DNA from 2 places in the Brevibacillus sp. FW306-2-1A-C05A genome. Region 1 is predicted to be linked to the other one. Evidence: riboswitches for the same ligand, from Rfam matches in the RefSeq annotation. Region 1 holds a riboswitch; the other holds the start of a gene.
The links. A riboswitch is a leader RNA that binds a small molecule or an ion and turns the genes downstream of it on or off. The one in region 1 is predicted to bind lysine.

Region 1 (7,198 bases):
AACAGATGACCCCCTTGCATGTGGCAAGGGGGTTTTTGCAAAGGTGGGGGGCAAGCAAGATGACGGATGAACAGATTGCGATTCTGCAAGCGTTCGGCTTTTGCGTCGAAAACGGACAAGTGAAACATTTGAAGCTGGGAATCGTAACAGACAGTGAGGAATTTGCGCGTTTTTCCCAGGCAGAGGAGCTGCGGGCGCATATCAAATCGCTGCTTCGCAACCAATGCCAATGGAAGCGCGGCAAAGAAACATAGAAGCAATGATCCGGGAGGGATTGCGGCAGATGGAGTCGAGACAGGTTTTGCAGCAGGCATTGGAAGAGGTGGAGGCATGGGAGCGCGACCAGAACGATTTGTGGTTCTGGGAAAAGCTCGGCAGGCTTCCGTTCGTTTTTCTCGATAAAATGACGCCGAATTTCGTCCGGGAAAAGCTGGGGACAGCCGTGGACGAGATGGCCGCGTTTCTGGAAACAGGGGGAACGTATCTCGTTCAGGATACGGCGATTTACAGCAAGTTCGCTCCCCGCTTGGAAAGGGATGGCGCGGGCATTCCGCAGACCGCAGAAGTCGCAGGGGCACCGCTCGTCCTCATGGATGAGATTGCCCGCGAGCTGAAAGAATCGCGCGCGACCTTTGCCACGGTACAGGGCGCAACGACAGGCATCGGCGGCATTTTTACGCTGGCGCTTGATATTCCGTTGCTGCTCGGCACGTCGCTGAAAGTGCTGCAAGAAATGGCGCTATGCTACGGCTATCGCCCGGAGGACAAGCGGGAGCGGCTGTTCGTGGTCAAATGCCTGCAGTTCGCTTCTTCCGATATCGTCGGCAAAAAGGCGATACTGGCTGAGCTGTCGCGCTTTGACGAGCCTGCTGCGCAAAAAGACGTCATGGCACAATTGCAGGGCTGGCGGGAAGTCGTGGTGACGTACACGGAAAATTTTGGCTGGAAAAAGCTGTTTCAGATGGTGCCGATTGCAGGCATCCTGTTCGGGGCGTACTTGAATCGCTCAACCGTCCAGGATGTCGCCGAAGCGGGGCGAATGCTGTACCGCAAGCGGCGAATCCTGGAGCGATTGCGCGTGGAGCAAAACAAAGAGGAATGATTAGCTCCAGTCCTCTGCCGTGATCGCAAATAGGAGGTGATCTTCCCACACGCCGTTGATTTGCAAATAGCGCAAGGACAACCCTTCGTGGCGAAAGCCGTTTTTCTCCAACACGCGGATGGAGGGAGTATTGCGGGGCATGACAGCGGCCTGTACCCGGTGCAGCCCGGCTTCCTGGAAGGCGTACGCGAGCGCAAGCCGTACGGCCGCAGTGGTGTAGCCTTTGCCGTTGCAGGCTTCATCCATGAAGTAGCCGATGGTCGCGTTTTGCCAGGCGCCGCGCACGACGTTTGACAGAGCGACGCGGCCGATCATTTCGTCCGTGTCGCGCAAAAACACGCCAAAGGCGAAGGCGGTCCCTGCTGCAAAGTCTTGCTCCGCTTGCGCAATTTGCGCCTCCTGACCGCTCAGCGTCAGGAAGGCGGCGGAGCGGAGCGGCTCGAACGGTTGCAGGAAGGCATGATTACGCAGCCGAAGCTTCAGAAGCTCGGCTGCGTCATTTGCTTGCAGTGGTCGCAAGTAGACCGTATGCGTATGTAACGTCATGATATCAATCCTCCTTCTTGAGAAAAGATGGATCGACATTTTATCATGACAGCGCTTGCTTGAAAAGGATTTTTTTGGACAACTTCTTTTCCGGCGCTAGTCTTAGCCGAGCAGCTCGGAGAAGGAAACGCCAAACTGTTTGCAAATCTCTACTTCTTTTGCGTTAGGAGACAGCTCGATTTTCAGACCTTCGAGTGGAGTTTCCGCTCCGCGCTCGCTCGCTTTTTTCAGCAAAATATCTACAGCAGCGCCCACATGCTCGTAAGCGGAGTCGCAGGAACCGAAAGCCGCGACTTTTTTGCCGCTCAAATCAATATCGTCCATCTCTTCGTAAAAGTCCAGGCACTCGTCTGGCAGATCGCCGTCGCCCCATGTATAGGCACCGAGCAAAATGGCATCGTAGTCTTCCAGTTCCTTGGCAGTGGCATCCATGACTTCTTTTATCTCCAGGTCTTTTCCGGTGGAACGAATCCCTTCGGCAATTGCTTCAGCAACTTCCTGCGTGTTTCCTGTCATGCTTGCGTACACCATCAAAATGCGGCTCATAAGAAGTAAACCCTCCAAATAAGATAATGAAAATCATTCTCACACAAATAAAATAATGAAAATGATTCTCGTTGTCAACAGTTATTTTTCTTTCCATAAAGCTGTTGCCACAAGTGATTGATTTTGGTAGAGTAAAATGAAATTATAATATTGGAAGTCTAAATAGAGGTGCGCCGAAGATGAGTACATCTTTTCGTAATCTGCCAGGGGGCGGGAAGAGAGGGAAAGGCTAAAGCGCCGAAGCTGTTGCTGTTCCCCTCGGATAGCAGCGGCTGGGGTGATTCGTGAACAATGAGCATCCTGTCACAAAAGGCAATCGCCTGTTTGTGGAGCGCTATTTACGATTTGCTTGGGCAGTATGGAAAGCAATGAGATAGCGAATGCACTCATTGCTTTTTTTAGTCAGGGGAGCGGTTCGCTCTCGTTGACAGGCACGCTTTTTATTAAAAGGAGGATGTACCAGTGAACATGATGGATGCCAATGAAATTATCGCGTTTATTCAAAAAAGCGAGAAGAAAACACCAGTGAAACTATACGTGAAAGGCAATCTGGAGGGCATTGACTTCGGTGCCAGCTCCAAGACGTTCATTACAGGCACGACTGGCGTTGTGTTTGGCGAATGGAAAGAAATCGAGCCGGTTCTGGCTGCGAACGCGGACAAAATCGAAGACTACGTAGTAGAAAGCGACCGCCGCAATTCGGCGATTCCGTTGCTCGACACAAAAGGAATCCAGGCGCGCATCGAGCCAGGCGCGATTATCCGCGACCAGGTGACGATCGGCAACAACGCAGTCATCATGATGGGCGCTACGATCAACATCGGTGCTGTGATTGGCGAAGGCACGATGATCGACATGAACGTCGTCGTCGGCGGCCGCGGAACGATCGGGAAAAACTGCCATATCGGCGCTGGTTCTGTCATCGCAGGCGTCATCGAGCCGCCTTCCGCGCAGCCAGTCGTAGTGGAAGATGACGTCGTAATCGGTGCCAACGCCGTGGTTCTGGAAGGCGTGCGCGTAGGAAAAGGCGCGGTTGTGGCAGCGGGCGCGGTCGTCATTGAAGACGTGCCGCCATACGTTGTGGTGGCTGGTACACCAGCGCGCGTGATTAAACAGATCGACGACAAAACTCGCTCCAAGACGGAGATCAAGCAGGAGCTACGTCAACTGTAGGGGAGAGAGCTCACATGGACTGGCGTACGCTTGATGAACAATACATCGTCTCTTCCTACAAACGCTTGCCGATCGCGATCGAAAAAGGGGAAGGCAACTACCTGTACGACACAGCGGGCAAAAAGTATTTGGATTTGTTTACGGGGCTGGCCGTCAATGTGCTCGGCCACTCCCATCCGCGGATCGTCCAGGCGCTGCGCGAACAGGGCGAGCGCTTCCTGCACATTTCCAACGTATTTTTGAACCAGCCGGCAATCCGGTTGGCCCAGCGGCTGGTGGAGCAGACGATCCCGGGAAAAGTGTTTTTCACAAATTCCGGTGCGGAAGCGACCGAAGCCGCGATCAAAATGATCCACAAATGGACGAAGGCAGAAGGGGCCGGGCGCGAAGGGATTGTCGTGCTCCGCAACAGCTTTCACGGCAGAACATTGGGCGCGGTGCGGCTGACCAGACAGGCCCATGTGTATCAGGATTTTCCGCAGCCGGACTTTCCGGTGTACGAGCTAGACCCTGAGGATGCGGACGGCTTGCGGGCGATTTGCCGCGACGCGAAGCCGGCCGCTGTCCTGATGGAGCCTGTGCTCGGCTCTGGAGGGGTCGTGCCGCTGTCGGAGCCGTTTTTGCGCGAAGTGGCGGCGATTTGCCAGGAGGAAGGCATGCTGTTTGCCATGGACGAAATCCAGACAGGCATGGGACGCACTGGTAAGCTGTTTGCCTACCAGCACGCAGGCGTGACGCCGGATTTGATCTTGTTTGCCAAAGGCGTAGGCGGAGGGCTTCCGCTCGGTGGCGTGATTGCCGGAACGAAGCTGATGAACCAGTTCAAGCCGGGCGACCACGGGACGACCTTTGCGCCGTCGCCGCTTTCGGCGGCTCTCGGCAACGTGGTGCTGGATGAGCTGCTCGATCCTGCTTTTGCGGCAAGCGTGGACGAAGTGATCGCGTACTTGTGGGCGGGCCTCGAATCGCTGCGCGCGCGTCTCCCGGAACAGTTGCAGGCGCTCCGCGGCAAAGGCATGATGGTCGGCATCCCGCTCAGCGCCGCACCGGAAGAGGTCAGCCGTTTGCAGCAGGCATTGCTTGATCGCGGCATTCTCGTGGACGTGACGCAAAAAACAATCGTGCGTCTGCTGCCGCCGCTCACCTTGACCAAAGAAGACGTCGACCTTTTCCTGGACAGCTTTGCAGCGGAACTCGCTGTGCGGCACGGGGCCAAAGGGGAGGCGTAAACGATGGCGACATCGCTGTTTACCCAGATTCGGCGCGACCTGCACCAAATTCCGGAGCCGGGCTTTGCCGAGGTGAAGACGCAAAAGTATTTGCTCGATTACTTGGAGCGTCTCCCGCAGGAGCGCATGCAGATCAAGACGTGGCGCACCGGGATTTTGGTCCGGATCGCGGGGACGAATCCAAAGCGCACGATCGCCTGGCGCACGGACATGGACGGCTTGCCGATTGCAGAAGAGACGTCGTATCCGTTTCGCTCGCTGCACGAAGGCTACATGCACGCGTGCGGACACGACATGCACATGGCTATCGCGCTCGGGCTTGTGACGCATTTTGTGGAGCAGCCGATTGCAGATGACCTGCTGTTCCTGTTTCAGCCCGCAGAAGAGGGGCCAGGCGGCGCTCAGCCGATGATGGAGAGCGAGGAGTTTGCTTCCTGGCGGCCGGATTGCATTTTTGCGCTGCACATCGCGCCGGAGTATCCCGTCGGCTATATTGCCACCAAGCCGGGCATTTTGTTTGCCAACACGTCCGAGCTGTACATTGATTTGGTCGGAAAAGGCGGGCACGCAGCTTTTCCGCACAAAGCAAACGACATGGTGGTCGCAGGCAGCCATCTCATCACACAGCTCCAGACGATTGTGGCACGTAACGTCGACCCGCTCGATTCCGCTGTCGTGACCATCGGCAAGCTTGAGGGCGGCTCCAAGCAAAACATCATTGCGGAAAAGGCGCGGCTGGAAGGGACGATTCGCACGTTCTCGACCGAGTCCATGGCGCTTGTCAAAGCGCGGATTGAAGCGCTCGTCAAAGGCATCGAGGCGGGCTTCGACTGTACGGCGTCCATCGACTACGGAGTAGGGTATTGCCAAGTGTACAACGAGGAAAAGCTGACGACGGCCTTTATGGACTGGGTGCGCGAGCAGGGCGAAGACGTGACGCTGATTGCCTGCAAGGAAGCGATGACCGGAGAAGATTTTGGCTACTTCCTGCAGGAGATTCCGGGCTTTTTGTTCTGGCTGGGCGTCCATACTCCGTACGGGCTGCACCATTCCAAAATCGAGCCGAGCGAGGACGCGATCGAAGTCGCGATCCGCTTGGTCTCCCGATATTTTACGTGGCTGTCGGAACAAAATTAGCGCGAGACAGGCAGCAAAAAAAGAGCGGCGAAGCTGGCCGCTCTTTTTTGTATGCGAAAAAAGGGTTGGTGAGAGAATGGGGATGTCTTTTGTCAAGAGTCCTGCGTATTTTCTTTTCGAGATTGTGTATAAGTCTTTCTTCCTGGATGTCCCGCGCCTGTGGATTCTGTGGATACTGTTGAAAAAACTTGTCTTCGGACCACAACTATTTGCTGTCTTCCACGTATAAAATAGGGAGAAGCAATTCCGGAAAATCAAGCGCTGCCGCGCACACATACAGGAGGATTATGACATGAAAAAAGCATGGTTATCGGCCTTGTTGGCGCTGACTGTAGCGGGAGTTGGGAGTACCGCCGCTTTGGGAGAAGGTGCGTTGCGCGTTTTTTTAGGCACGGAAACGATTTCAAGCGATATGCCTGCTTCCAAGGCCGATTCGGTTGAGGCCTTGGTCAACAAGCTTGGCGGGTTTGTTGATTACGATTCGCGCACGGGCAAGCTGCAGGTAGTCAAGCCTAACGTAAACATCATCGTCATTGAAGGAATTCAGCAGACGCGCAATAAAAATATCGTCTTCAGCAACCCGGTCAAAGGCTACAGCGACAAAAACGTACCGCGCACTTTCAACGTATTCGTCGAGGTAGACGAAGCGCCTGTCGCCAAAGACTTGCGGATGCAGCTCGTCCTGATTGGACCGGACGGCAAGGAAGTGAGCAAAGGCAAAGAGTGGAAGTACTCCACGCAAAATGCGAACAGCTTCTACTTCTCCGAGCCGTTTGTATCGACAAAGCTGGAGGCGTATGGAAATTACAAGGTCCAGGTGCAGATGAAGTCCGAGAAGTTTAATTCCTACGTAGTCGTAGGCGAAAACACGTTTACGGTAGGACGATAAATTAAATGCTCCTGATACGTTCCCACTTGGCTAGGTCACATGGTATAATAGACTGAAAAAACCAATATACATGTTGAAAGCAAGTACATGAAAGAAAGGAACGATGGGAGCAAATGGAGACAAATCCCCCGCGATCGTCCACGGATGTAGAAGGCCCGAGTATCCACATCGCCTGGAAAGATGAGCATTCGATTCAGGCGGAGTGGAGTATGACGAAGGAGTTCGAGCAGGAAGTGGAGAAGAAATTTGCGATACCTTTTGCCGAGCTGCCGTTTGTCCTGCGCCTTTTTGACGTGACTGACCGCAAAGAGATCCGCAATGATGGCACAGACCTTTACACTGATTTTGATATCAACCATCGTTCTTCCGAATGGATTTTGTACGGAGTGACGCAAGGATTGGAATATTGCGTAGACCTGGGCATTCGGATGGTGGACGGAAGGTTCTATTCGCTGTCAAGATCTCAAATGATTTGAATCATCGTGCTCATTTGATCTGGCTTCCGGGCGAAAGCTCGCGCGAAGCTCTCTATGATGCAGTACCTGTTTTTTTCATAAGGAAAGAGCCCCGCTTAGC
Region 2 (7,198 bases), on a different contig from region 1:
CATTTGCCCATTCCCGTCAAAAAGCGTGCACATGTATTGACGGCAACCTGTTTTATTAGTAGTACTTTTACATACTACTAATAAAAATCGTGTCGTTTGCCCTTGGCTGAACAGCTTTCAAACCAATGGGCCAGACCGCTCTTGAACGCGGAACGTGCGCTGTCGATGCGCCGAAGGACACGATCCAAACAAGAAAGGTTGGGGAACCGTTATGAAGCAAGACGATGTGTTGTACTGCGAAGCTTTGCTGCGAAAAGTCGGCCAGAGACTGTTTGCCGAATTTGCGCAGGAGCCAGCCTGCACGAGCAAGCAAGCGATGAACGAACGTTTTCACGCCTTAAATCCGCAAGCAGAAGAGTTGCTCCGGCACGGCTTGGCGGAGCGCTTTCCCGCGTATCGCTGGTCCGATGCAGAATTTGATGCCTCCCTGCAAAAACAGCCGGAATACTCGACCCCGTACTGGATTTGCGATGCCATCGACGGAGCCGTCTACTTTTTGCAAGGCATGCCGATGTGGGCCGTCTCTCTCTGCCTCGTCCGCGACGGTCAGACGGCCGTTTCCTTTGTGTACGACCCTTGCCGGGATGAGATGTTTACTGCCATTGCAAGACAGGGCGCTTTTTTGAATGGCAGCAAAATTAGCGTCTCGGCCAAAACAGCGCTGTCCGAATCCGTCCTGGGCACGCTGTTTGCGTTCTCGGAACCGATGAATCTCTCCGTCGGCAAGCTTACGGCCGATTCCTTACTTTTTCTCCTTTTGCCGCTCCCGAAAACGGCGCACCTTCATGAGATTGCCGCACATTTTGTCATCGCACCAGCGGCGTACCCGATTGCGGCTTTCATCGTAAAACACCCATCGGCAGTCCTCGTTGTCGCAAATCTTGATGCGCTGCACGTGCTCAGGAAGCAGCAGCGTGGCAAAGGAAGCCGCGATGCGGGCCATCACCAGCTCCCAGCCGCTGGAGGCGCTGACCAGCTCCTGCTCATACCCGCTCTCCTTGCCCGCAGAGATGACGCGAACGTGAAAAGGCGCCTTCGCGAGCGTCTGATTCAGCTCCTCCAGTTCCTCCTGCCGCAACGCTTCCCCGCGCACGACCCGCTCCAGCAGACTGCGCATATATTCGCGCAAACGCAACAGCGCCACTGCACTCGCCTCATCAATAGGCAATGGGGCGTGCAAAGCGTATTCCCGCAAAAGCTGCTCCAGCCATTCCTGCTTCGCCAGCCGATTTTCCCTGCGGCCAGACCCGCGCCAATCGCGCCAATCACTGTTTAAAAAATCAATGCACAGCCAGTTCACTCCACTCTTCCCCCATCTGCTTTTCGTTTCTTTTGCTTCTTGTATGCTCAGCCTGTGTATGGTATTCTCTATCCGTAACCAACATAAAATATTTAGGTGGTTACAAGCTGCTTCTTATTGCCATTATAACGTTTCACCAATCTGTTTGACAGACGAGGAGGAACCACATGAATCGGATGGAACTGCTTGTTCACGAATGGGAATGCACGTCGGCACGGAATTTATCAATACCGCCGAGACGAACGACGACACGTTCCAGCCTTCGGGATCGCCCGACGACGAAGCAGCCTGGCAGGCCACCGTACAGCGGATGGAAACCGTCCATCGCCAAATTCATGAAAAGCTCGTCGCTCTGTCAGACGAAGCGTTCGACCAGCCGCTTCCGAGCATCCCTGCCGGGCAAAGCGTGATGAGCATTATTTTGCACGACGCTTTTCACACAGGGCAAATCGTGCAGATCCGCAAGTTGCAAGGCTCCTGGCCTGCACGCCGATCCTTTTTGTAGCAAAACCGCTCCATGCCAATATTTTGCAGCGCAACTTTTTTCGTTGATAAATAACCGTCAATCTTATATAGTTGATAAATAAATCAATTTCATACATGTTATCCTCATCATTCACGGTGAGGGTAGAGGTCGCGGCTTTTATGTCATCCTGTACGAGATTCAGAAGAAATCAATGACTCCAGGAAAGGGAAAAGCCGCCGAAGCTCATGGCGTATCTCTGTGCGCATGGGCTGGGGCTGTACCCGAAAGGGACAGAACTGTCACGTTTGCTTGCCGGGCAAACGTGGTGTGCTATCTTCAGTGAAGGCTTGGTGGGGATTGGATCATACCGCCCTGTGCCGTTTTTTGGCTATTGGCGGTTTTTTCTTTTCCGACCGACCTTCTCAAATTTTTAGAAAGGTCGTGCAAGCAGCATATGTCACAGAATCAACTGCAACGTGGTTTGAAAGCCCGCCATCTGACGATGATCGCCATCGGCGGCTCCATCGGGACGGGCCTGTTCCTGGCAAGTGGAGGCTCGATTCACGAGGCCGGACCGGGCGGAGCCTTGGTCGCCTACATCGCCATCAGCATCATGGTTTACTTTTTGATGACCAGCCTGGGGGAAATGGCTGCCTTCATGCCTGTATCCGGCTCCTTTTCCACCTACGCCACCAAATTCGTCGATCCGTCCCTCGGCTTTGCGCTGGGCTGGAATTACTGGTACAACTGGGCGATTACGATTGCCGTCGAGCTATCTGCCGCGGCGCTGATTATGAAATACTGGTTCCCGGATACTCCCGCCATTTTGTGGAGTACCCTGTTCCTCTGCCTGATGGTTGCTCTGAATTTGTTGTCTGTCAAAAGCTACGGCGAATCCGAATACTGGTTTGCCTTGATTAAAGTCATGACGGTCATCGTCTTTATCGTGATCGGTGTCCTGATGATTTTCGGCATCATGGGCGGCGAAGCAGTCGGCTTCCAAAACTTCACCAAAGGCGACGCGCCATTCAACGGCGGCTTCATGGCCCTTCTCGGTGTGTTCATGATTGCCGGGTTCTCGTTCCAGGGAACTGAGCTGGTCGGTGTGGCCGCCGGGGAGAGCGAAGACCCTGCCCGCAACATCCCGAAAGCGATTCGCCAGATTTTTTGGCGCATCTTGCTGTTCTATATTTTCGCGATCCTGATTATCGGGCTGCTCGTTCCGTACGACAATCCGAATCTCATCAGCGGAGACATTACCGATATTGCCATCAGTCCGTTTACGATCGTGTTTGAAAAAGCCGGCTTTGCCTTTGCCGCCTCCGTAATGAACGCAGTCATTCTCACTTCCGTCCTGTCGGCGGGGAACTCCGGCATGTACGCTTCCACCCGTATGCTGTGGGTGCTGGCGAAGGAAGGCAAAGCTCCGAAATGGTTTTCCAAAGTGACACGCAACGGCGTCCCCGTCAATGCCCTCATCATGACGGCTGCCATCGGCGCGCTGGCGTTTTTGTCCTCGCTGTTCGGCGATGGCGAAGTGTACGTGTGGCTGCTGAACGCCTCCGGTATGTCTGGCTTCATCGCCTGGCTCGGCATCGCCGTCAGCCACTATCGCTTCCGCAAAGCTTACTTGGCGCAAGGCCGCGATCTGCGCGATTTGCCGTACCGGGCGAAGCTGTTCCCGTTTGGCCCGATCTTCGCCTTCATCATTTGCTGCATCGTCATCATCGGCCAAAACTACTCCGCGTTCATCGGCGGAGAAATCGACTGGAACGGCGTTTTCGTCTCCTACATCGGACTGCCGCTGTTTTTGATCGTCTGGCTGGTTTACAAATACACGAAAAAAAGCAAGCTGGTACCACTGAACAAAGTCGATCTCAGCATGGACGAAAAATAAAAATAGCGTTGCAACAACTCTCTACAAGATTCCCTCGTCGCAGGGAATCTTTTTTTTGGCGCAAACTATATTTCCTATCACATTTTCATATTTCGTATTGACGAATAACGCATGGAAATATATACTGTTCATGAAATTTGATAATGATAATCGTTATCATTATATTTTCTTACTTTTTATAGGAGGTAGCATAATGAAATCCAGGTTGTCCAAGCACATTTACAGCACCACGCTGGTTGCCGCGCTGTTGGCAGGCAATGCTCATCTCGCTCTGGCGGAAGAACCTCTCGTCGCAGCAGCGGAACAGACCCAAATCGTTCCCTTGTCCCTCGACCATGCCGTAGAGCAGGCACTGAAAAACGACGTTGATCTGGAACTGCTGCGGCTGACGTATGACAACACCCGCTACGAAACCCTCATGACGCTGCGCGATAAGGCCGCCATCAAGAAAGATGACATCAATACTCTGGATGAAGCAAAGAAAAAATACGAAGAAACAGCCAAGGCGCAAAAAACATTGCTCGTAGACGAGGCATCCTATAACGCTTCGAAAATCAGCTTGCAAATGCAAGTACAAAAAGCGTACTTTGAAGCGCGGGCGCTCGAAGAAAAAATCAAGCTGCAAAAGAACAGCATCAGACGCCAAACCTGGGCCCAGGACAGCGCTGCGAAAGAAAAGCTGTCCGAGCTGGAAAACAGCTTCAAGCAAGCATTAACCAAGCTCAATGAATTGCTGAACGAAAAAAGGGACAGACAATGGCTGCTGGAAACCAGCAAACTCTCCTATACCCCGCTGCCAACGCTGGAAGAAACCAAAGCTCTCGCCTACCAAAAACGCCCTGACATGGTCAAAGCGGAAGCAGAGAGAGCGTTTGCCCAGGTAAAATTGGACTACACCTCCGAGTATGCCGCTATCAGCACATACAAAGGAAGAATCGCACTCAACGAATTGCGCAAAGCTGAGCTGCTGCTGCAAAAGCTCAAGCAAAAAGTCGATCAGGAAGTGAGCGACGCCTACGAAAAAGCGGTCGCAGCAAAAAAAGCGCTGGATGAAAGCACCGCCGCAAAAGACGAAGCATGGAAAACTTATCACGCCACACTCACCGATTATGCGAACAAAAAAGTATCTCTGAACGACCTGATCGAAACAGAAGCTGAATTGTTTGATTCTGAAACAAAAGCAGCCGATTCTCTCTATCAATACAACATCGCTGTCAGCACCTTGAATCAATCGGTTGGCCTTTAATATTTCGCGTTACGAAATATTCGATCTCATTTTTCCTTCCTTTTTCCAAGCTTTACGCCAGCTTTGACAGGCGTCTTTTCAAGGCCAAGCTGCCTTTATATAAATCAAAGAAGCAGTCGTCAGCCTGCAGTCGTTCTGCTGTGGCCGACCGCGCAACGAAAGGCTTCATCCTCGCGATGAAGCCTTTCTTTCTATAGAAGGCAGCATTTCTTTTGTAAAGCGAATCCACTCGCGGGTGGCGTACGACAAATAGGCGTTTTTGCGCCAGATCATCCCCAGATGCCATTTGATCGTCGGATTGACCAGCGCGAGGCTGTGAAAGCGCCGCGGATCGAGCTCCCGGCAAATCGTCTGCGGCAACAGGGTGATCCCGACGTTGGCCGCCACCATTTCCGAGAGAAAATCCCACTGCGAGCTTTTGTAGATGACCGTCGGGTGGAAGCCTACGCGCACGCACTCGTCAATGATCCGGTTGTGCAAGGAAAAATCTTCGTGAAACAGCAAAAACCGCTCGTTTGCCAGTTCGGCCAGCGACACCTCCTGCCGCCCGGCCAGCGCATGCGTAGGGTGGACGACTACGCGAATCTGTTCGTTGACAAAAGAGTAAGACTCAAACAGCTCCTCACTCGTCGGCAGCAAAACAACGCCGCTGTCCAGCATCCCTGACGCCACGTCCGCCTCGACTTTTTTGGAGCCGACCTCCAGCAGCTCCAGCACGATCCCCGGATACTGCTCGCAAAACTTCCCGATCACTTGCGGAAAAAAGCTCGCCCCTACCATCGGCGGCAGCCCGATGCGGATTCTCCCCCGCTTCAGCTCCATCAAATCGTCGAGATGCAGCTTCATGTTTTCAAACGACTTCACCATCACCTCTGCCTGGGAAAACAAGACCCAGCCCGCGTCGGTCAACGTAATCCGCTTGCCGACTCGCTCAAACAGCTCGACACCGATTTCTTCTTCCAGGTTCCGCACCATCTTGCTGATCGTCGGCTGGGTAATGTACAGCGCCTCTGCCGCCTTGGTGAAGCTGCTGTGGCGGGCTACCTCCAAAAAATATTGCAAATGGCGAATGTCCATCCCGCTGCTCCCTCCGCTTCATCTATAGATATGATGAATGATACTCATTCTATATATGCATTTTACCTATGAAAAGAGGTGATGTACACTTTTCACAAAGGGAGAGGACCAACATGAAAAGACTGCTTATCATCGTGGGGCAAGTGGCGTTTTTCATCATCGTGTCCGCGTTGATGAACCTGCTCGTCTCCGTCCTTGGCTGGAAAATCCCCGGCAGCATTTTGGGGATGTTTGTCGTGTTTTTGCTGCTCCAGGCAAAAGTGCTGCGCCTGGAGTGGATCGAATCGGGCGCGGCCTGGCTTATGGCCGAGCTGCTACTGTTTTTCATTCCGCCGTCTGTCGGCATCGTCTCGTATCAAAGCTTGATGCTGCATGAAGGGCTGCAAATTGTCCTGATTATCGTCATCGGCACGGCGTTTGTCATGGCGTGCAGCGGCTTGATCGCCCAAAGCATTTCCAAGCGAAAGGAGCATTCGCGCTCATGATGATCGGACTGCTCGGCTTTCTATTCACCATCGCGCTTTACCTGATCGCCAAGCGGCTTTACCGCTACAGACCGATTCTCTTGTTTTCGCCGCTATTGTTTACGCCAATCGTTTTGGTCGTGCTGCTGCTTTGCACTCATCTTTCTTACCGTGATTACAATGAAGGCGGCAAATGGCTGGCGTACATGCTTCAGCCCGCGACCATCGCGTTTGCCGTGCCGCTGTACAAACACTACTCTTTATTGAAGAAACACGCTGCGCAAATCATGATTAGCGTAGTGTCCGGCTCAGCGGTGGCCGTCGTTTCTTCTGCCGTACTCGCCCTTTTGCTGCACACAGACGAGCAGGTGCTGTACAGCCTTTTGCCGCGCTCAATCACGACGCCGATTGCGATGAACGTCTCGCAAATGATCGGGGGCGTCCCTTCGATCACCGCTGTGCTCGTCCTGATGACCGGACTGCTCGGCTCGATCATCGGGCCGTACATCATCTCCTATTTGCGCATCTCCGACGATATCGCCCGCGGCGTGCTGCTCGGCACGAGCGCACATGGAGCCGGAACGTCCAAGGCGTTTGAGATTAGTCCGATTACAGGGACGGTTTCGAGCATTTCCATGATTTTGGCGGCGCTGGTCACGCAATTGGCGACGACGCTTCTCGTCTAACAGCCCGTTGGCTGGCTGACACCAGATGCAACAGATGATCGTAAACGGACAGGTCCCCCCTT

Region 2: it holds a riboswitch for lysine, as region 1 does, so the genes downstream of both, AC3WJN_RS07480 (amino acid permease) here and dapD (2,3,4,5-tetrahydropyridine-2,6-dicarboxylate N-acetyltransferase) in region 1, are expected to answer to the same signal.

Annotation. Positions count from the first base shown of each region.
Region 1 covers NZ_JBYSWV010000001.1:496,386-503,583, reverse strand. Annotated here, with positions in the region: gene AC3WJN_RS02600 (hypothetical protein) at 1-1, shown strand, start outside; gene AC3WJN_RS02595 (hypothetical protein) at 60-254, shown strand; gene AC3WJN_RS02590 (EcsC family protein) at 284-1,102, shown strand; gene AC3WJN_RS02585 (GNAT family N-acetyltransferase) at 1,103-1,648, opposite strand; gene AC3WJN_RS02580 (flavodoxin) at 1,751-2,194, opposite strand; lysine riboswitch at 2,350-2,539, shown strand; gene dapD (2,3,4,5-tetrahydropyridine-2,6-dicarboxylate N-acetyltransferase) at 2,657-3,367, shown strand; gene AC3WJN_RS02570 (aspartate aminotransferase family protein) at 3,382-4,596, shown strand; gene AC3WJN_RS02565 (N-acetyldiaminopimelate deacetylase) at 4,600-5,733, shown strand; gene AC3WJN_RS02560 (hypothetical protein) at 6,026-6,622, shown strand; gene AC3WJN_RS02555 (DUF4912 domain-containing protein) at 6,736-7,098, shown strand.
Region 2 covers NZ_JBYSWV010000007.1:31,220-38,417, reverse strand. Annotated here, with positions in the region: partial or broken gene AC3WJN_RS07495 (inositol monophosphatase family protein) at 212-703, shown strand; gene AC3WJN_RS07490 (CGNR zinc finger domain-containing protein) at 743-1,300, opposite strand; gene AC3WJN_RS07485 (hypothetical protein) at 1,497-1,805, shown strand; lysine riboswitch at 1,921-2,107, shown strand; gene AC3WJN_RS07480 (amino acid permease) at 2,221-3,663, shown strand; gene AC3WJN_RS07475 (TolC family protein) at 3,719-4,909, shown strand; gene cidR (cidABC operon transcriptional activator CidR) at 5,075-5,986, opposite strand; gene AC3WJN_RS07465 (CidA/LrgA family protein) at 6,100-6,471, shown strand; gene AC3WJN_RS07460 (LrgB family protein) at 6,468-7,136, shown strand.